One region of the Brasilonema octagenarum UFV-OR1 genome, then DNA from elsewhere that is predicted to be linked to it. Evidence: predicted binding sites of a transcription regulator. Region 1 holds the regulator's gene; each other region holds the start of a gene.
The links. The regulator HrcA, encoded in region 1, represses chaperone genes, less so after heat shock. The targets are predictions, from matches to a motif close to TTAGCACTCNNGANTCNNGAGTGCTAA.
Positions count from the first base shown of each region.

Region 2: the regulator HrcA is predicted to act here: its motif matches at 3,440-3,466, upstream of groES (co-chaperone GroES).
Region 3: the regulator HrcA is predicted to act here: its motif matches at 4,816-4,842, upstream of groL (chaperonin GroEL).

Region 1 is NZ_CAWPKW010000193.1:54,114-61,715, forward strand. It holds gene crtW (beta-carotene ketolase CrtW) at 1-700, shown strand, start outside; gene AC5590_RS13890 (GNAT family N-acetyltransferase) at 804-1,055, opposite strand; gene AC5590_RS13895 (hypothetical protein) at 1,136-1,594, opposite strand; gene AC5590_RS13900 (hydrolase) at 1,808-2,443, opposite strand; gene AC5590_RS13905 (winged helix-turn-helix transcriptional regulator) at 2,557-2,925, shown strand; gene AC5590_RS13910 (hypothetical protein) at 3,169-3,855, opposite strand; gene AC5590_RS13915 (DUF2834 domain-containing protein) at 3,860-4,540, opposite strand; gene hrcA (heat-inducible transcriptional repressor HrcA) at 4,588-5,682, opposite strand; gene AC5590_RS13925 (rhodanese-like domain-containing protein) at 6,124-6,480, opposite strand; gene AC5590_RS13930 (DUF3352 domain-containing protein) at 6,786-7,602, shown strand, end outside.
Region 2 is NZ_CAWPKW010000307.1:5,441-13,042, forward strand. It holds gene AC5590_RS27040 (photosynthesis system II assembly factor Ycf48) at 1-170, shown strand, start outside; gene psbE (cytochrome b559 subunit alpha) at 267-518, shown strand; gene psbF (cytochrome b559 subunit beta) at 528-665, shown strand; gene psbL (photosystem II reaction center protein PsbL) at 675-794, shown strand; gene AC5590_RS27060 (photosystem II reaction center protein J) at 870-989, shown strand; gene groL (chaperonin GroEL) at 1,367-3,007, opposite strand; gene groES (co-chaperone GroES) at 3,111-3,422, opposite strand; gene AC5590_RS27075 (response regulator transcription factor) at 4,500-5,147, shown strand; gene AC5590_RS27080 (NIL domain-containing protein) at 5,611-5,919, opposite strand; gene AC5590_RS27085 (hypothetical protein) at 7,153-7,377, shown strand; gene AC5590_RS27090 (alkaline phosphatase) at 7,458-7,602, shown strand, end outside.
Region 3 is NZ_CAWPKW010000045.1:99,064-106,665, forward strand. It holds gene hpnJ (hopanoid biosynthesis associated radical SAM protein HpnJ) at 1-1,014, shown strand, start outside; gene AC5590_RS03170 (ferritin-like domain-containing protein) at 1,162-2,025, shown strand; gene hpnK (hopanoid biosynthesis-associated protein HpnK) at 2,036-2,920, shown strand; gene AC5590_RS03180 (MraY family glycosyltransferase) at 3,070-4,149, opposite strand; gene groL (chaperonin GroEL) at 4,878-6,560, shown strand; gene AC5590_RS03190 (SPFH domain-containing protein) at 7,090-7,602, shown strand, end outside.

The sequences.
Region 1 (7,602 bases):
TATTGTGATCATTGCAACTTGGGTTACCAGCTTGATTTTATTACTTTCTGTTGATATCTCTAACTTTAATATTTTGACTTTATCGCTTGCTATGCTTTGGCAGGCATTTTTATACACAGGATTATTTATTACGACTCATGATGCTATGCATGGAGCAGTCTTTCCTGCAAACAATAAAATTAATCACTTTATTGGTTCACTATGTTTAACACTCTATGGTTTTTTACCTTATCAAAAACTATTAAGAAAACATTGGATGCATCATCATCATCCGGCTAGTGATAAAGACCCCGATTTTCACGATGGCGAACATAAAAATTTATTTGCTTGGTATTTTTATTTCATGAAAAATTACTCAAGCTGGGGGCAAATGCTTATCATAACAATTATCTATAACTTAGCCTATTTTATACTCCATATACCCCGAGTAAATCTCACTTTGTTTTGGGCAATACCTGCACTTATCAGTTCAATACAGCTATTTTATTTCGGCACATTTTTGCCCCATCGTGAGCCAAAAGACGGGTATAGTGAACCTCACCGTGCGCAAACTATCTCATATCCTGTTTGGTGGTCATTTCTTACCTGCTATCATTTTGGCTATCACGAAGAACATCACGAGTCTCCTCATCTTCCTTGGTGGCAATTGCCAGATGCTCATATGTTGAAGCGATCGACAATTAATGCACCAAATATGTAAATGATCCTGGGTTACAAACTTTGCATTTTAATACACAATAGACCTTCATCGAACTCCACTTCATCAGCCAAATTTGTCGCACGTTAGCAGTGAGGTTAAAAATCTACTGCGGGTGCGGGAGCGAAATATGCAAAATTTCGCCAATTGTCGAGAATCCAGCGCGGGTGTAGATCCGCCGTTCTTCCTCATGGGCCGCCATCAGAAAAGCCATTGTAACGCCTGCGTCAAAAGCCTCTCGCACTAGCCGAGTCGTCAAGGCTCCTGCTACACCTCGTCGGCGGAAAGGGACACGCACACCAATGCCAGCGATCTCTGTCGTCTGGTTTGCGGGCACAGAACATACTCCAGCCCCCACAGCTACTCTACGAGAAGCCGCCCTCCCGGCGTCTACGCCTGTTGCTGCTACACGAGCGAGTACCGCGATTCCACCTGCAGCTATGCTAGTTTGTAGACTTTTAACGTCTTCGGAACTTGGGTAGAATCTCCATAGACCTCGTTTTGCACCGTCACAGTAGCGAGCATATCAGCATCCGAAACCGCCACGATTAGTTCTATGCCTAAAGGGACCGGAAGCAATTGCTCTAAACCAGGAGTGCAGATCATAAGCGGCAGGCGTCCTTCAACGGTGAAACCACCGGATGTCAGCGCTTCCTCGACAGCAGGTGCTAGTTTCGCAACATACTCCAAACGTGGCTTTCGTTTACGCCCAAGGTAGGCAGTGATAAGTGCGTTCACGTCGCTGAGGGACGGCGTGGCATCGTTGTCGGGGATGGCATAGTTAAGAAAGGGGTTGGCGTTGTAGCGGTTGAAGGTTGCGAGGAACGGACCTATCTGCTCCGTGTCACGTTGCTGGCTCGCCGCGACGCGCAGGTACGATTGAATGCGAGAGTCCATGAATGGATAGCTTGAGCTTGCTCAAGAGTGATAGAAATACGCAAGGAACAACAGCCATTTGGCTGTCCAACAAGAGATCACTCCTATGCTACATGATCAATAGAGCGATCGCGTAAGCGCAAGGGCACACCAAGGGCTAACGCGTAGCGTGCGCTTTGCGCTTAGGCAGCAGTGCTTTATTAATGGTATTACAAGGACTTGTCAGACAATAGCTTATTTTACCGCAGCAATATCGCCTAGGAAGTCGTAGAGTCCCATATGTTCGCCATATGCTTTGTTCATTGCAGGTGTCGTGGGGCGATCTTCGTCGTGCTTCAGTTCCGCTGCAACAGCAACCCAGTTTGTCATAATTGCACCAGCTTGCGTAAGCCTCAGTATCGTCGCCATTTCTGCTTGTGGACTCCAAGTTCCAGATGCATCAATGACAGCGTAAACATCATATCCTGCTTTAAGTGCTGACAGTGCCGGAAACGCCAGACAGACATCGGTTGTGATCGCAGCCATAATCAGCTTTTTGCGTCCGGTTGCTTCTACAGCCGCACGAGATTTAGGATCATTCCAAAGGTTAATCGGTGAGCGATTAAAAATTTCATGATCGGGAAATAGTTCAATGAGATCTGGAATCGTAGGACCATTAGGACCTTTAGCAGAACTGGTGAATAACACAGTCGGCAAATTGAAAACCTTTGCTGTTTTTGCCAAACCAATCACGTTATTCTTCAGAATTTGCTGATCAATACTATGAACACCTAGAAAAAGTCCAGCCTGATGGTCAATCAGCAACATGGCGGCATTATCAGGTGTCAGTGGATCGTAAAATGCGTCGCTGTTACCTGTTATGTTAGTCATTGACAGTTCCTTAAGCGGTTCAAGGCTTAATTATTCAATGAAGTCAACGGTTCCGCAAGTAGATACACAAAAGTGCCATAGTTACACGCTTGTACGTAACGTTCATATTGAAAGTGGATCAATATCCTAGCCTTCTCAATTCGCATCCCTACTTACGACAAACGCTCGACTTAGTAGGTGACAAATGGGTGACAGTGGTGATCTATGTGCTATCTCACGGTACTAAACGCCACAGTGAGCTTCAAAGAGAAATTGGAGACGTTTCGCAGAGGATGCTAACACGTACACTGCGCGATTTGGAGCGAAATGGTCTTGTGCAGCGCAATGTATATCCTGCTGTACCACCAATGGTGGAGTATTCCTTAACGCCTTTGGGAGAAACGCTTATTGAACCACTCAGATCTTTGTGTCAATGGTCGATGGAGCATTACCATGAAGTAGAAGCAGCTAGAGAAAGTGGAAATAGTGAAATGAGTCAATGAGGGCGATCTGCCGTTCGCGTAGCGTGCGCTTTGCGCTTAGGCAGCAGCGTTTGCGCAGCGCCCCCTTAGGGGCTAGCTATCGCCCTTTTGATCACACGACTGAATGAGGAGCGATCGCCCTGAATCAGATAAGCTTACAGGCTATCAGGCTGCACACGGGAGGATGAAAACCCCTACCTTTTAGTTCTATTGTGTAAGTCACTCGTTTCTCAACGAGTGTTTCTTGCCAACTATGCGTCATGATTATCGCACTCTACTACTGCCAAAAGATGCTGGTCTTTGTTGCGCAACATTTTCTGGTATCGGCGGACGCAAGCAAAGATACACAAGTGGACCAAAGAGTGGAACAAGTGATACTGCCCAAAACACTTGAGGATTATTCCAACGCCGTCTCGCCATATCATCGCCTAAGACGGTTGGGAAGAGTAGGCAAAACAAGCAAAATGCCAAACTCATACCATTGATAAAGCGATCGCCCAAAAACTGCTGCCAAAACCCTACCCAATCACCGAGAACAAAAGCGTAGGCAAACAAACCAAGAGTACTTAAACTCAGACCAATACCAAAAAAGCGAGAATCCAACAACTGCAAAAAAGCATCCTTCCGTCCAGAAAATTGTTGATTGTCTTCCCTCAAAGCCAAATAAGGTATAAGACCAAGCGTACCTGAAGCAATGGACGCTATTGCAAAAGGATAGAAAGGAATCCACTGCATCCTACCATCAAAGAACAGAACAGCACTGTAAATGAACAACCAGATCCCAACAAGGGAGAACAAACAGAGGAGAACTGGATTTACATCTGCCCAATTTAGAGTAAAGATATTTTTGAGTAGCGTCAGAGTTTCCTCTAAATGCAGTGGAGGAGCGAACAACAAAATGTAGGCGATAAATCCAACCCACAGTAACCAAAGAGCAATTTTTCGACTCATAATCTTAATTTATGGCGCTTTGTTGCTGACTCTGTATTATTTTGTCAGCTGCTTCTTGCAATGGTGGACGTATACATAAATAAATCAAGGGACCAAAGAGTGGAATTAATCCAATCAACCAGAACAACTGAGGATTCTTGATATCTCGCCGCGCTATATCATCTCCTAACAAAGCTGGAAACAATAAGCAAAGCAGGCAAAAATCTAAACTCATTACATGAATAAAGCGGCTTGTTTGCCACTGCTGAACAAAATTTCCCCAATTTCCCTGTCCTACACCATAAGCAATTAAGATAACTGTGGCGACAGTCAGAGCAATACCTGTTAGGCGAGAATCTAATATCTTGAGAAAAGCATTTTTGCTGCCAGGAAACTTTTGATTTGGTTCCCGCAGGGCTAAGTAAGGTAGTAACGCGAAAGCCCCAACTCCAAATGAAATACTAGCAAAAGGCCAAGCAGGCATTTTTTGTGCTCTACCATCAATAAATACCAAGCAGCTGTAAATCATAGGCCAGATGCCCATAATGTTAAAAAGTGCTATAATAAGGGGGTTTATTCCTTGCCATTGACCAGTAGAAAGATCTTTAATTAAATCGAATGTATCAGGTTGATCGGGAGGAGCAAAGAAAAAGGCATAGATAATAAATCCCAGCCATAGCGCTCCAAAAGTAATTTTTCTGATCATTATTTAAGCTAGTTTTGATTAATTCAGCGATTGTCCTGCTACAAGCCCTACTGGGGATTGAAATAACTGAAAGCTTCTGAGAGGTAATCAGAAGCAGCTGTTACTACTGCGATCGCACTTTCATAATTTAGACGCGTTGGTCCGAGAACTCCCACACTACCTAATGATACAGAACCCCGGCGATAGGTGGAAGAAATCAACGAACAAGTGCGTATAGGTTCTAGAGGGTTTTCTGCACCAATACGAATCATGACTCGTGGCTTACCAACCTCCTCCGCTTCTGGCTGTTCTTCACATATTAACCGCCACAGTTGGTCTTGTTCTTCTTCCAACAGGTGGATGAGCATTTGCACTTGCTGTAATTCCGAAAACTCTGGCTGACGCAAAACTTCAGCAACACCGCGAACCATAATTTGTGTTGCAGATGGTGTCAGAGTGCGACGAGCAAGTTCAGCAACTGAATGTTTCAGGAATTCTCCGTATCTTTGGAACTCCTGATCCAATTCACTCCATTTCAGGTTTGCTAATTCAGTTATGCTGCGTCCCCGCAAGTGGGTATTCAAAAAGTTAGAGACAATCTGCAACTCGCGGTCGATGACTTCTGCATCTGGTTGTGAATCTTCCGAGGCTTGCGCTAAATCCATCAATGCTGAATGTGTCTCATATCCATCCGTCACCACAATCAACATCACCCGTCCCGTTTCTACTTGCACTAGTTGTAAATGTCTCAACACTGCTGTCGCAGTTTGCGGCATCGTGATTAAGGTGATGCAACCACTCAAAGTTGCTAAAATGTGAGCTGCTCCTTGCAAAAGAGCTTCCAAGCTCCAATCTTCCCATTTGAGGCGTTTTTGCAGTGATAATTCTACATCTCGTGCTAGAGTTTCAGAAGGTGTTATCAACTGGTCAACATAAATACGGTAGCCAGAGTCAGAAGGGACGCGTCCTGCAGAAGTGTGAGGTTGGTACAGTAAGCCAACTTTTTCCAACACGCCCATCACATTGCGAATTGTTGCTGAGCTAACACCAAGGTTGTACTCTTCAACAAGAGCTTTAGAACCAACAGGTTCTGCTGTGGCTATATAATGACGTATTGTTGCCCCAAGTATCTGCTGTTGACGATTTGTAAGCTGGACTTGCATAAGGAGTTTTTTACCGAAGCCGAATTGTAAGCGAAGCTTTGAAAAAATTTTTAGAGATAACTCTAAATTAAATAAGGATTAATAATAGTAAAGCAAGATCACAAGCACTTTGCTTCTACAACAATAAGCAAAAAGAAGTAAAGAAAAGTAAAGACACTGTACTGCCTTGAGTAAAGTTACTATTAATACAGGTAAATTGCTGGAAAAAAGCTTTTGGATTGAAGTAAATTAGCCCCTACTTATGCATACTTGCATAAGTTTATTGAAATCTCTGTATTTCAAGTTACGAATTTCCTGAACAGCCAAAAAAGGCACGTAGGTAGAATACAAATATTTACCACTCAACACTTAAAGCTATCCTAGCTTGTACAGAGGATAGCATAGGCAAATTAAAATCGTCAGTCTTAGTAGACTACATATCCCCTCAATGTAAAACAGCAGCTAGTATTGGGGAATGGAAAAGTCAACCAGAGTTGAGTAAGCATCAATTCCACCCATAATATTTTTGACATTTGTAAAGCCTTGAACAGTTAACCACTGACACATCTGAGCAGAACGAATGCCATGATGACACAGCACAAGAGTTTCAGCGTGGGGATCTAAGCGGGTGTTGACTTGATCTGCCCAGTCAGGAAACTGACTCAAAGGTAAATTGACAAAGCCATCGATGTGGGCGATCGCCACCTCTTGTGGTTCACGCACGTCCACAAGCTGAATTGGCTCTCCTGAAGATAAGCGTTGTGCCAGTTCTTCAACGTTAATTTGGGTAATGGATGGTTCGGAAGGTTTGCCCATCATGAAGTTTTAATAAAAATCCTATACTATATTATATTGGCAAAAAATCTTCGTTCTTTGGGTTTGGTAGGTACGTGAGTGCCGTTTCATTAAAGGACTGAAAAATCCGGTTTTAATGCAGAATTTCTCTGAAGTTCGGCTTAATGCTGTAAAGTGAGCATTTAACAATTAAGAGATAACCTGATTTCTGATAGACTTGTGCGTAAGTTTCAGTACTAAACTAATTTCTAGTAACAGAACTACCTTTGATAATTTAATTTGGTAGTTGATTATTTGTATTTGCACCCCTAGCGGTCTGTATAAAAATTATGACACAACGCTCATTTTTCAGAGTTGTAGCAGTGGGTATTATGATGCTGCTATTGATTGGTATGACTGGTTGTAACGGGTTATCCGCCAAAAATTCCCTAACCGGTATCGCTCCTACAGGACAGTCAGATGCTGCCATATTTGTGTCTAAACAAGCACCAGTTATGGTGTCGATGCTCGTAAATCCAGAACGCTTGCAGGCGTTTGAGCGTGATGGACAACTGTCAAAATTGAAAACAAGATTACTCGCGAATACGGGTATAGATTACCAACAGGAAATTAAACCTTGGTTAGGAAACGAAATAACATTGGCTGTCACAAGCTTAGACATTGATCACGATTCTGAAAACGGACAGCAGCCAGGGTATCTAATGGCACTTGCAACCACTCAACCCGAGAAAAGCCGTGAATTTGTTCAGCTATTGTTTTCTAAGCGCGCTTTGGCTGGGGCAAATTTAGCAACTGAAGAATACAAGGGCGTGAAGCTAATTTCTGACAATCAGATTCCTTCAACGTCTTCTGAAAAGGAACAAGTCAAAAATCAAAATAGTCTTGCTGGTGCAGTTGTAGGTAATAGCTTTGTCTTGTTTGCCAATCACCCAAAAGTGCTGCGAGAGGCAATTAATAATGTACAGGTGTCCGATTTGAATTTAACCAGTTCCAACAAATACCAAAAAGCAACCAAACAACTGTCCAAAGAAGCACAGGCTGTTGCTTTTCTGAATCTCCCCGTAGTAGCAAAATGGCAGAACCTCAAACCTAATGCTCAAACTTATGACAACCAAATTATTTCTTTAGTATCAAACCCCAAAGGAT
Region 2 (7,602 bases), on a different contig from region 1:
CTGATGGTGGCAAAACTTGGGAAAAAGACCGTGACGTTGAAGAAGTTCCCGCCAATTTCTACAAAATTGTTTTTCTGAGTCCAGACAAGGGATTTGTGATTGGCGATCGCGGTGTTTTACTCAAATATAATCCTAGTATCGCAGCTGCTACCAAATCAGAGGCTGCTTAAAGCTGATTTGTGAGAAAGAAGTTACCAGGTGTAACTCTTTCTTAACTTTGTAGGATAATGATCTCAATAACAATTTTTGTGAAGGTAGGGATATAAATGTCAGGAACTACTGGAGAGCGTCCATTTTCGGACATTATTACGAGCGTTCGTTACTGGGTGATCCACAGCATCACCATTCCTGCACTGTTTATTGCGGGTTGGTTGTTTGTCAGCACTGGCTTGGCATACGATGCGTTTGGTACACCTCGCCCTAATGAATATTACCCAGGAGCACGGCAGGAATTGCCAATTGTGAATAACCGTTTTGATGCAAAACAACAAGTAGAACAGTTTAGTAACACAAAGTAGTTTGAAATCATGACTAGCGGAAATAACGTCAATCAACCAGTTACCTATCCAATTTTTACAGTCAGATGGCTAGCAGTTCACACTCTAGCTGTGCCAACTATCTTCTTTTTAGGCGCGATCGCCTCAATGCAGTTTATTCAACGTTAGGAGAAAATCATGGAAAGAAGCCCCAATCCTAATAAGCAGCCGGTTGAACTGAACCGAACTTCGCTTTACCTCGGACTGTTAATGATTTTCGTTCTTGGTATTTTGTTTTCCAGTTACTTCTTTAACTAATTGGAATGACGGCTATTGAGTCATGTTTTTTAACTTTTGTCATTAATCTTTTTAGCAAAGAAAGGAGAGAAAGCAGTGTCTGGAAGTGGCAGAATACCTCTATGGGTTGTTGCGACAATCGCAGGTTTAGGCGTCATCACCGTTGTAGGTATTTTCTTTTATGGGTCCTACGCCGGACTTGGTGCTCCAACGTGATCTTGTAAAACCCCGTCCCTGCCTCTTGTGTGTAAAATATTCAACGCAAGTAAAAGTGTCTTTATTTTTGTAAAGATTAAGTAAGGCGGGGCATATTCCTTACTATGAAACGTTGTAGAGGGAAGTTATAGAAAAATAAAATCTGCTAGAAGCTTACACTCAGCCGTCAGGCAGCATAGTAGTGTGACAAATCATTAGCACAAAAAACCCGCCTATCTTAACAAGATAGGCGGTAAATTTTTATAACAATATTTAAATCACCTCTAGTTCACGGTAAGCCCCGTCTTTCGATGAGGTTTTTCGTACAACCAGAAAACCTCAGTAGTGATTCTGGGAATCCCCCACGCAGCACAAGCTAGGGGGATGTCAAAAGAATCTTAGTAATCGAAGTCGCCGCCGCCCATACCAGCGCCAGCTCCAGCAGGAGCGTTATCCTTTGGCTCAGGCTTGTCAACCACAATACATTCAGTGGTTAACACCATACCAGCAATGGATGCAGCGTTTTGCAGAGCAGAACGGGTAACTTTGGCAGGATCAACGATACCAGCTTCAAACAGATCAACGAACTCGTTCTTAGCAGCATCGTAGCCGATGTTGAAGTCTTTTTCCTTAACGCGCTCGGCGATGACAGCACCGTTCTGACCAGCGTTTTCAGCAATTCTCTTGAGAGGAGCAGCCAAGGCGCGAGCTACAATTAACGCACCAGTCAACTCTTCAGCTTTGAGGTTGCCGTTTGCCCATTCTTCGAGTGCAGGAGACAAATGAGCCAGTGTTGTACCACCACCAGGAACGATACCTTCTTCCACAGCAGCTTTGGTAGCGTTGATAGCGTCTTCTAAACGCAGCTTCTTGTCCTTCATTTCGGTTTCGGTCGCAGCGCCTACCTTAACGACGGCGACACCACCAGCTAGCTTAGCAAGACGCTCTTGTAGCTTTTCTTTGTCGTAGGAAGATTCGGTTTCTTCGATTTGACGGCGAATTTGGTCAATCCGAGCTTTAACTGCAGCTTCGTTACCTTCGGCAACAATGGTGGTGTTGTCTTTGGTGATTGTGATGCGGCGAGCCTTACCTAGAGAATCTAACTTGGTGCTATCTAGTTTCAAGCCAGCATCTTCTGTGACAACTTGACCACCGGTGAGGATACCGATGTCTTCTAGCATTGATTTGCGGCGATCGCCAAACCCAGGAGCCTTCACAGCAGCTACGTTCAGCACACCACGCAGGCGGTTAACGACCAAAGTTGCCAAAGCTTCTTTCTCGATATCTTCAGCGATAATCACCAAAGGACGACCAGCACGAGCTACTTGCTCTAATACGGGTACGAGGTCTTGCACCAGGGCGATTTTCTTATCGGTTAGCAGGATGAAAGGCTCATCGAAAACTGCTTCCATCCGCTCAGGATCGGTTGCAAAGTAGGGAGAGATGTAGCCTTTCTCAAAGCGCATCCCTTCGGTGATTTCCAATTCCGTGGTCATGGACTTTCCTTCTTCCAAGGAAATCACACCTTCTTTACCCACCTTATCCATTGCTTCGGCAATCATCTGACCGACTTCTTCGTCGTTACCAGCAGAGATTGAACCAACCTGAGCAATTGCTTTGGAATCTTCTACGGGACGAGCGTGTTCTTTGATTTTGTCTACCAAGAAGTTGGTAGCCTTATCAATACCACGTTTTAGCGAAATAGCATTTGCACCAGCTGCGACGTTGCGTAAGCCTTCTTTGACTACTGCATGAGCCAAAACGGTCGCAGTTGTGGTGCCATCACCAGCAGCATCGTTCGTCTTGGAAGCCGCTTGACGGATCAGAGCAACGCCAGTATTTTCTACGTGGTCTTCCAATTCAATTTCTTTAGCAATGGTCACACCGTCATTAATGATTTGTGGTGCGCCAAACTTTTTCTCTAGGACTACGTTACGACCTTTGGGACCGAGGGTAACAGCTACCGCTTCAGTCAAGATGTCCATGCCTTTTTCTAGGGCACGACGTGCGTTTTCGTTGTAAATGATGCGCTTTGCCATAATTGTCAAAGAATGTTTAGCAGAAAACTACAAAGAATACTATTTGTTTTTTGTCCTTTGCCAACAACTCATGACAAATGACTGATGACAAATGACTAAAAGATTATGAAACGACTGCCAGAATGTCCTTTTCAGAGAGCAGGACGTATTCGTCAGTTCCAAGTTTAATGTCGGTACCAGCGTATTTGGAGTAGAGAACTTTATCTCCAACCTTCACGTCCAACGCTTGACGAGCACCGTCATCTTTGATCTTGCCTTCACCAACGGCAACAACTTCGCCTACTTGGGGCTTTTCTTTTGCGTTGTCGGGTAAATACAGACCACCTGCGGTCTTTTCTTCAGCCGCGTTCACTTTGACGAATACGCGATCACCTAGGGGTTTAACTGTAGAAACGCTTAAAGTTACAGCTGCCATACCAAATTCTCACCTCGTTAGCACTCTCAACTCCTGAGTGCTAATGTACCTAAAGGCGAAGTGCAATGGCAACATTTTCTTTTGTACGGGTTCCCGAACTTTGCTTGCCCAAACCCACGTAAGTACATATACTCTACTTTTCTGAGCTTTCAGGTTTTACTCCGTAAATGACGAATATGGATATATGGGCAACTTTGTTTGCAAAGCTGGGAAATTGATATAGAACAGTTATCAGGGAGCCGCCATTTGAGTAACACTACAGTGATCCAGTCCTGCCTTCAGCTACGAAAAACCACGCTTACACCAGCGAATAAAGCCCTAAGTATTTCTATAGAAGCTTTAGAACTGTCGAAAATTCCGAGGGACCTTTTAACTAGTTTTGTCCCAATAGTTTCTAACTGCTTCTGCGAACAAGCTCGTTTACCATTTTGGGAAGGCTTAAAAAAACGACTCAAACAATTAAGTCTTCACAAAAGGCAAGATGGCAATTTTAGTTGCATATTTGGAAATAAAATCAATTGCTTGCCAGTTTGCTGTTCTAGACTGATAATAAAGGATTACCCGGATGCTGTGCGGTATCGCCCAACAATCCCGGAAGCCATTGAGCGGATTATACAAGAGCACTTCTTAGGCAACAAGGTGGTAGAAGAATATGCATTGTGTTTTCCCATCCTTTGCCAAAAAGTTCCCTAGGTTGTCGTGAACAACTTATAGAAGCTTAACATCCAACAAGGATATGGCACAGTAGTAAACAGATGAAAGTGTGGGTTAATTGTAATTTGGGAGCATCTTGAGTCCAACACTTACTTGTTAACCTGAATAATTATTATTTAATCAGTGTTTTTTAACCCGCAGCTTTCAAAGCGATATATAATAACGCATTATAAATACTACTGCTCTACGTATCCTTACTGGACTTTTGCTGTTTGTAGAGAATTTCTTGAGAGTGAGACCCACTTTTAGGACTTTAGAAAGCAAACGCAAGTTAAGTAGGAAAAAGCACAACACCTCCTTAATCCACCAAAGAGGATATTGATTCAAGACCTTGATGGATCAAGCGCCATAAGTGCCACTGCTATGAAAGAACCCAGCATGAAAGATCACAAACGACTTCTACTTATTGATGATGATCCTAACCTCATCTTGCTGGTGAAGGATTACTTGGAATTCCGGGGTTATGATGTCAGCACCGCCGAAAATGGTCGAGAAGCACTGGACATTTTAGAGCAGGATATTCCAGACATGATCATTTGCGATGTGATGATGCCAGAAATGGACGGTTATACTTTTGTAGAACAAGTCCGGCAAACTGAACGCACCAGTTGGATTCCCGTTTTATTCCTTTCAGCTAAGGGACAAAGCTCAGACCGAGTAAAAGGTCTGAATAAAGGTGCTGATGTGTACATGGTCAAGCCTTTTGAGCCGGAAGAATTGGTCGCACAAGTAGAATCTTCTCTGAAGCAGACCATTCGCTGGAAAGAACACCAAGCAAAAGGAGGAGATAACGGTTCACGCATCCAAGTTCCCTTCGATGTACAGTTAACCCCAACAGAACTCAAAGTAGTGCAATTTGTGGCTAGGGGCTTAGCTAACCGCGAAATAGCTGAAGAATTAAATGTCAGCCAACGCACGGTAGAAAGCCATGTGTCCAATATGTTGGGCAAAACCAATCTCCACAATCGCACTGAACTAGCGCGGTGGGCAATTGAAAATCAAATGGCGTAAGCACAATGCTGTAGACGCCACAAAGCGGCAGATCGTACACTCAAGGGAACCCTCGGTTCGCGTAGCGTCTCCCTTGGGCGCAGCCGTGCCGGAAGGGATCAGCACACAGTTGCCTCAACGGTCAAAGGTCGCTGGTTTGGGTTGCTTCCCCCAGCAGGCTTTGGGGTATCCAGGAAAACCGGCAAGCTCAATGTTTACACAGAAAAAAAATTCCGCCTACGGAAGTTTCGTTCGTTGTAGACCCGCAACTGCTTTCCGTGAGGGTGGTAACTGGCATTTGGGTTGGGGTTTCTCCTCCCCGTTGAGTTCAACTAGTGTATCAATCTGTGCAGACGACTGCCGCGTATAGTTAAGCGACTTGTAGACGCGCAAAGAGCGCTTCCATAAGGGTAACGACTAGTTTTAGCGAGTGCTGAGTAGCTACAAGCGCCCAGCACTCGTTGCTTATTGGTAGAAACTCTACTTACCAACCTTGTTCTTCAGTAAGAAATGGGTGGGAAATTTCTAAATTCAGTTCATTAAGATACGTTAAGGCACTAGCAATCTGGAAAACTGTTCCTCGTAGCTCTAAATCAAAGCAGCCTCGTTGCGGCATATGACCATTCAGTTGGGCTGCTGCAATATTGACTGTGATGCCGCAATAAGATATCAGGCGTGAAATTACCGGTTGTTTGTGCAACTCCTTGGGAATATGAACAGTAATGTGAGTTGTAGTGCGTCGGTTGTCTCGAAAATCGATAGTAGATTTACCCTGTTGATTTGGAATGGCCATAATAGCTTTCCTTTGTAATTTTTAGATGCGGGTTTTATGTTACAACGAACTTTTCTCTGAATAAAAAAATCTTGACACTACTTTTTATTAAATGGATATCCTGTTATGGTCTTAAATTCCAGGTTCATCCTAATTGCCTACTACTCCCTCGAAATAAGGAAGTTTAATAAAATTTTACATAAGCAAATTTCAAAACGTATTAATGGTAGTTACAACTTGTTCAATCGCTGAACTCCCGCAACTTGTGACCATAGACGGCGTTTCACGCGACTTCGCTGTACGCTTAAACTTCCGTATCTATTTAGATTTGGAATTTAACTTTGAGAATAATATAATATTGAATATCATTATCACGTTATTGCTTCAATATACTTCGGCAAAAAGTTTCCAAGAGTTCTGTATTTTTTAATGGAAGTGATAAAACAGCGTAAAGTTGGTAACATTTCGTACCACTAGATATGAAGTCATAAATATTTACACTTTAAAATTCAATATTTTACCTTAAATTAACCAAACGTTACTGTGTAATGAATTGAACAGTTGATATTCTTTTTAGAAGCTATAGCGGCGTAAAGAAATACATACACAAAGTTGTTGCAAAATCACGTTCCAAATCGCCAAAGACTTCACATAGTTTGCATTATGGTTTCAATAAATAAATAGCTTGAAGTGTTGACTGAAAGTGAGGTTTCAGGATTTTTTATGTTGTTTTGCAATAAACATACACTGTCTAGACAACAGTACTTTTTGAGTGAATTTCTATTTATCTATCTACTAATGTTGTCATCTATTTATCTATGTAGCTTAGGCATTGCAGTGTAACAAAGGTTATCGACTGTGGTAAATTTCGCACTGCGACTAGCTCGTTACATAGCACAACTGGCATCGGCTGTTAGAGATATTTATCTTCAGAGGCTATTGCTAAACATCTGCTTGTTAATGAATCTATTTTAGTGATAAAGCTGTTGGCACATGGGTTCGTGTGAACTGTAATAAATCAAGCAACTTTTGAACTTTAACGGCTTTTTGATACTAGCAGTTATGACAAATAGCATCGGGAGATTAGCAATACTTCCCCATGAAATGGTAAGCGCAAAGCGCCTAGTATGCTGGTTTCCAAAGTTAAGTGTTAACACCTACCTTCGGTGCTTACCATCTTAACATTGCCTCAAATTTTCCTCACTCTTGGAGAAGATTCGGAACCTTTTTTAATCCGCGTTAAAGGTGGTATTTATGATTCAATTCCTCAGAGGTCATTTACGAATATTGATCTGGTTTACAGTTGGCTTGGTTTGTGTGCTTTTGTTGGCGCTAGGATTGCCGTTTATTCAGTTAGCAACGGCAACCAACCCCAATCATCAGAATTCTTCACATGCATACACCCCAAAAAACCCGAAGGGAACACCGTATTGGTCATCTGGGATAACTAGGGATTCAAACCATTTACCAGATTTGTAATGAGTTCCAGGTTTTAGTGCTTCCTATAGATTACGATTTCAATTTTTGACGATTCTAAATAAATTTTCAAGGGAACCCCGATGATTTCCTGGTTTGAAAAGCGTGTACGAGCGATCGCATGGTTCGCAAGCTGTTTGCTCTTTTTCACGACGTTCTTGATGCAACAGCCTGCCTTTGCTCAACAGGTCACTGGCAATGGTGTGAACGTCATTATCATGATTGGTG
Region 3 (7,602 bases), on a different contig from region 1:
GGACTCAGCTACCGAGATAAAGACGGTAACTTACACCACAATGCTGAGCGTGACTTGATCCACGATTGGGATGTGATGCCTAGCGTACTACCAGTCTACGGGCGTGACTTAGATATTACGAAATATTTCATAGGATATCTACTACATCCTTACGTGTCATTTTACACTGGACGTGGATGCCCAGCCAAATGTAGCTTCTGCCTCTGGCCTCAAACAATTGGCGGTCACCAGTACCGTACCAAAAGCCCAGAAGCAGTTGGGCGAGACATGGAAGAAGCCAAAGCCATCTTTGGTGACAAGGTGCAGGAATATATGTTTGATGATGACACCTTCACAATTGACAAGCAGCGGGCCATCGCCATCAGCCAACACATGAAACGGCTCAAGCTCACTTGGAGCTGTAACGCCCGCGCCAACTTAGACTACGATACTCTCAAGCAACTGCGTGACAACGGCTTGCGCCTGTTGCTGGTAGGATTTGAATCAGGTAACCAGCAAGTTCTCGACGGGATCAAGAAAGGGATTAAGTTAGAGGTGGCGCGGAAGTTTATGGAAAATTGCCATAAACTCGGCATTACCGTACACGGTACATTCATCATCGGCTTGCCAAACGAAAGTCAACAGACAATTGAAGAAACAATTCGTTTTGCTTGCGATGTTAGTCCGCATACCATCCAAGTTTCTATCGCCGCCCCTTATCCTGGAACTGAACTTTATCGACAAGCTCAGACTAACGGTTGGTTTAGCGATAATTCGCTAGTCGCCTCATCCGGGATTCAAATGTCTACACTGCAATATCCGAACCTCTCGGGCGCCCAAATTGAGGATGCAGTCGAGCAGATGTATCGTCGCTTCTACTTTCGACCCAAAGCCATTATCCCGATTGTCGGCGAAATGTTGACTAATCCTCAGATGCTAGTGCGTCGCCTGCGTGAGGGACGCGAATTTTTCTCTTACCTAAAAGAGCGTCATACACAAGCGGCTGCTAAAGAGCAATCGGTTGTGAGTGGTTAGTTAGGTTATAGAATAGTTAGCGTACTGCCTTTTTATCCTAAAGAGTGGACTGTCTCACCACGGCATTGTCCTCTCTAACGTACTGGCTTGGGTACACGAGCCTGGACGCCTTATGACAACTAACAAATAAATTGTTGCCATATTCTTATGATGAAACTTGGAAGCGAAGAACACAAAGAGCTTTTTTGCCGCAGCTTCATCGAAAGCCACCTGGAGTTTGAGCCAGAAAAGCTCTCTTGGCCCGTTCTGGATAGCGTAGCTCTCGAACGCATACGGAGTATTCCCTTTTGGAAAGAAGCTCTCAGTACAGAGCGACAGGCTGGGGCGATGGTCAGCGCCTTTGCAGCAACAATCAGTGATCCCCTGTTGCGAGAGGCGATCGCCCTTCAAGCGATGGAGGAAACCCGCCACTCCCGACTGATTGAGTTTTTGATCAATCATTACGATATTCAAATTTCTCAACCTCCTGAGCCAGCGCTCCCTAGTAATATCAAAACTGCCTTCATTGACTTTGGCTTTGGGGAATGCCTCGATTCTTTCTTAGCCTTTGGATTGTTTGGAATTGCCCGCCAGGCTAACTATATGCCTGAAGCAATATTCGACATTTTCGATCCAATTCTTAACGAAGAAGCGCGACATATTATGTTCTTTGTGAATTGGGTAACTTACCAACAAATCCATGAAGGTCGTAGGGCGAATTGGTTACGCGGGTTTCATGCTGTTTGGCATTACTACAGAGCGCTGCAAGATAAAATCAAAGCCTTTGGTGGCTCAGATGAAGACAAACAGGAGGCTTTCACTGCCACTGGGGCTATGAACTTCACGGACAATTTGACTCCGGAACTGTTTTTATCTACTTGCCTTCAAGAAAACGCCAAACGGATCAGCGTTTTTGACCAACGCCTTCTCCACCCGCAACTGTTACCTAGACTTGCCAAAATCGCCCGACGCATTATCAGACTGACGCCTCAGCGACAGTCCAACTCAACCCCCCAGTTGTTGGAACAATAAATCAGAACTTATGCAGGCTCAGAAATTCGCCATTATCAATGGTGATGACTTCGGCTTTTCACATGGCGTTAACCAAGCAATTATCAAAGCCCACAAAGAAGGAGTACTGACGAGTACCAGCTTAATGGATACAGGTGAGGCATTTGATAAAGCGGTTGATTTAGCACAGGCTCACCCCACCCTAGGAGTAGGTTTGCACTTGGTTCTGGTGTGTGGTCGAGCTGCACTGCCACCCTCACAAATCCCTCACTTGGTTGATGATACAGGTAACTTTCCATACAGTCCGGAAAAAAGCGGGTTGCGCTATCAGTTCAATCGGTCAACTCACGAGGAATTGCAGCGAGAAATCCGTGCTCAATTAGAAAAATTTTGCTCTACTGGGTTGCGCCTTTCCCATGTAGATGGGCATTTGCATATGCACATGCATCCGTTGGTACTGCGTATCCTAGTTGAGCTAGCGGATGAATTCGGCATTCGGGTTATCCGTCTTCCTCATGAAGAACTGGGAATGAACCTGCGGCTTGAGCGTCGGAACTTACTCACTAAACTAGTTTGGGCGGCTGTGTTCGGTGGACTGCGCCGCTATGGTGAGGGGTTGCTGAAATCAAAGGGCATTGGTTTTGCTGAGCGCGTTTACGGGTTGCTTCAAACTGGTTCTGTGACTGAGGAATACTTGCTTGGTCTCATACCCCAAATTCAGGCAAACCTAGTAGAGATTTATTGTCATCCAGCGATCGCCATAGCTGGCGAACCGCTGAATGGTCCATCAGGGGCAGGTGAGGCAGAACTCGCGGCTACCTTGAGTGGGCAAGTGGGTAAAATGCTGACTGTTAAGGGATTTGAATTGACGAATTTTGATCAACTTCTAAGAAACACGCTTAACAGGGTTGGGTGAAACCATGACAAAACAGAACTTTCTTCCCCTACGAGTACGGTTGAAGCAGTCTCAGCGATGTGATTAAACGCATGGCACGAGAAAAGCTACCCAGGAATGAGTAGCTATCTCGTTGCTTTGTCTACAAATTAACTTGCGGCTTCAAACCCCTAAGTTGTTCGTATCCTTTGCAAGACAATGAAGCTTAGAAAGACGATGATCCCAATGGTTGTGGCAAGTATTTGTACCAAAGTCATATTTTGTAGTCTCATTGCCAACACGTTGCAAATCAAAGCAATTGACCAAAGAGTCAGCGCAGCATGGCGTTGAGACAAGCCCCAAGCTAATAAGCGGTGGTGCAAGTGGTCTTTCCCAGGTGTACTAAGAGGGTTTTTCCCCGCCATCAAGCGTCGGATAAACACTTGAGTGGTATCGAGTACTGGCAACAGTAAAAACAGAACTGGTGCGAGGAGAGAGACAGCCGTGGGTGCTTGGAGATTACCTAAAATACTTGTAGCAGCTAGTACATAACCAAAAAAGTAGGCTCCGGCATCACCCATAATAATCCGCGAAGGGTGGAAGTTGTGGCTCAAGAAGCCCAACGCCCCCCCTGCCAATGCTGCTAGAACTAACGTCGCTGCCGCACGGTTGGGAACCTGAGCTGAAACTGCTAATAAACTTATAGCGGTGATAAAGCTTACTCCTCCCGCCAAACCGTCCATGCCATCCATTAAGTTGATAGCATTTGTGATTCCAACTACCCACAATACTGTTAGTATTACTGATAGTGTCGAGTCGATGGGAGTTCCAAAAGAGAATTCAATGGTAATACGATTAGCAACTAACAATAAAGCTGTCAGTATCTGAATTAACAATCGAACCAGAGGGGGTAAGCCAAATTGGTCATCAATAAAGCCCACAAGAACCAGTATCGAGCCCCCTAGAAGAATCGTCTGTACCTCAGCCAGTACTCTTTCGAGTTCTATAGGTCGTAAGAGACTGGCTAATACCACGGCAGCAATCACTCCTGCATAAATAGCTAGACCTCCTGCATTAGGTAAAGGTTCTCGGTTCAGCCGTCGCGCATTCGGTTGGTCAGCCCAACCTACTCGCAGGGCAAACTTGCGGACTGCTGGAATCAAGCGCCAAGTGACAGTACCAGCTAAAAGAAATGTAAATACTACCGCTAACCAGCCGGAACCGTTAGGGTCAGCAATACCGAGGGAACGAAGGGAGCTGTGTATATTCATCTCCCGATTTAACCATTAGTGTTAGTGTCGATAAGCATCAATTGTATGTTAGTGAATTTTTTCCTAACTATCTGTAACTTCATAAGAAGTTGCTTCTAATATAGAGTCATTCTGTGAAGATAAAGTGTCGGAGTAAGGGCGTAACACCTTACGTCTGTGCTGGAGTGGGGTGTAGAGTAGAAAGATTATTTTTTATTTTGTCTTTTAAAATTTAAATTGTCACTGGTCTTTAGTCCACAACTTCAACTAGTTCCCCAAGGACTTATGCAGCGCTAAATTGTTCCAAGGCAACTAACTGCAAAGTGGCTGCATTTGATTTCACTCATAATGCTTAGGCACTCTCCTCCTCAGGGCGTAGCCGTGCTGTAGGCATAGCGTTTAGGATATATCCGAAGGATGATTTGATCAAGAACCCAGAAGTCAGAATTCAGGAGCGGAACGCTGGATAGCTCCGCACCCGGAGTCAGAATCAATTAACATTGAGCTGCGTCGAAACGTTGGATAGGGGATTTAAACCGTTCGGCTGACGCTCACGGCAAAAGCCCCAACCCGATGTCGCCACCCCCATTGATGGTGGTGATTTAAACCCCCTACTGATCTGCGCGTCGCTACTATACTCATTCTGACTTCTGAGTCCTGATTTAGTGAGTTCTTTTTTTAAAGTGATTAGCACTCTTGGCCAGTGAGTGCTAAATTGTCTATTGGAAGCGCACGAGAGTACATAAAACATGGCAAAAATTGTTGCATTTAATGAAGATTCGCGGCGGGCTTTAGAACGAGGCATCAACGCTCTTGCCGATGCGGTGAAGATTACCTTAGGACCAAAAGGTCGCAATGTTCTTTTGGAGAAAAAATTTGGGGCACCCCAAATTGTTAACGATGGTATCACCGTTGCCAAAGAAATTGAACTAGAAGATCCCTTAGAAAACACTGGCGCAAAACTGGTTCAGGAAGTGGCGTCAAAAACTAAAGATGTGGCTGGGGATGGTACCACCACAGCTACTGTGTTGGCGCAAGCGTTGATCAAAGAAGGTTTGAAGAATGTTGCCGCAGGTACCAACCCTATAGCCCTGAAGCGGGGAATTGACAAAACCGTCGAGGCGTTGGTGCAGGAAATTGCAGCAGTAGCTAAGCCAGTAGAAGGTGCGGCGATCGCTCAAGTTGCGACAGTCTCAGCTGGGAACGACGAAGAAGTCGGTCAGATGTTGGCTGAGGCGATGGAAAAAGTCACCAAAGACGGTGTTATCACCGTTGAAGAATCTAAATCCTTAACAACGGATTTAGAAGTTGTAGAAGGGATGCAGTTAGACAGGGGTTACATCTCCCCCTACTTCATCACCAACAACGACCGGTTGACGGTAGAATTTGAAAACGCTCGCATTTTGATTACTGATAAGAAAATCAGCAACATCAGCGAGTTAATTCCAGTTTTGGAAAAGGTCGCCCGTTCCGGTCAACCTTTGTTGATTATTGCTGAAGATGTGGAAGGTGAAGCTTTAGCAACTTTGGTTGTGAACAAAGCACGGGGAGTGCTTGCTGTCGCCGCTATCAAAGCCCCTGGATTTGGTGATCGCCGCAAAGCATTGTTGCAAGATATTGCTATTCTCACCGACGGACAGTTGATTTCTGAAGAAATTGGCTTAACCTTGGATACCGCTTCTTTGGAAACCCTGGGAACTGCGCGGAAAATCACAATTGACAAAGAAAACACCATCATCGTTGCTGCTGGTGACAACACAAAAGCGGACGTGCAAAAGCGAATTGGTCAAATTCGTAAACAACTAGAAGAAACCGATTCAGACTACGATAAAGAAAAACTCCAAGAGCGCATTGCTAAACTAGCTGGTGGAGTTGCGGTGATAAAAGTGGGTGCGGCAACAGAAACCGAACTCAAAGATCGCAAACTGCGGATTGAAGATGCTCTTAATGCTACCAAAGCGGCTGTGGAAGAAGGTATCGTTCCTGGTGGTGGAACAACACTGATTCATTTGGTGAAAAAAGTACAAGAGGTTAAAAACACTCTTGAGGCAGAAGAACAGATTGGCGCTGATATTGTGGCGCGAGCGCTCGAAGCCCCCTTGCGTCAAATTGCAGATAATGCTGGCGTTGAAGGGTCGGTTATTGTCGCCAGAGTGCAAGACACTGATTTCAACATCGGTTACAACGCCGCTACTGGAGAATTTGAGGACTTGATTGCTGCTGGTATTATTGATCCTGCAAAAGTAGTGCGTTCAGCTATCCAAAACGCTGCTTCCATCGCTGGAATGGTTTTAACCACTGAAGCAGTCGTGGTCGAAAAACCTGAGAAGAAACCCGCAGGTGGTGCGCCTGACATGGGCGGTATGGGCGGCATGGGCGGCATGGGCGGCATGGGCGGCATGGGCGGCATGGGCGGCATGGGCATGATGTAGTTCTGTTGACCATATAAATGTCACCCTTGGTGGGCACTGCCCACCTTTTTTGTTTAACCACTGAGTGATCGCCCGTATACGCCCAACCAAGCTGAGTCCTGCGGACACGCTACGCGAACGCTTGGTTCCCTGAACGAAGTTCAGGGGAGGCACTTCGTGCCTCGGGCGTAGGGCGCGCCTTGCGATCATGGTCGAAAAACTTGCTATGCCAAAATTGGACTTTATCATTAAGACTAATTAATTTCCCCTATACCCCTATTCCCTTACCCCCCTTTTTCTTGACATACTATTTATTTAGTAAAGTAAATGACAAAATTAGCACTTGCACACGCAGCTATGTTGATGATTTAATAGCCATGTCCAAAGCTAACTCATCGCTAATTTCATGTCATTTTTTACCAGAGTCTTGCCTTGAACCACAACTTGTGATAAGTACATTACACATTCTGGATATTAGACTGAAGATAGGACATAGTGTTAGTGCTATGTTCTTAGGGCTAATTCCGCCAAATGTTAAATAGGAGAATATATGGAACCAATTATTGCCATAGTCTTAGTGCTTATAGGGTATGCATTAGGATCGGCAAAGCTTATTAATCAGGGAAATGAAGCTTTGGTTGAACGTTTGGGGCAGTATCATCGCAAACTGAAACCAGGACTCAACTTTATTGTTCCCTTGCTTGATCAAATTGTCATGGAGGACACGACCCGAGAGCAAGTTTTAGACATCAAGCCTCAAAATGTAATCACCAGAGATAATATCTACTTGGAAGTGGATGGAGTTGTTTACTGGCGCGTCACAGATATAGAGAAAAGCTTTTACGAAATTGACGACTTGCAGCAAGCACTAACAAACTTGACTACAACTACGCTTAGGGAAATCATTGCCCAGAATACCTTGGAAGAAACCAACGCCGCCAGAGCAAGCATGAACACTGCCTTGCTGGCTCAGTTGAATGAGACAACGGCGCAGTGGGGAGTTGGAATTCTGCGGGTAGATATTCAGAGTATTACACCACCCGAAAGTGTTCGCAAATCAATG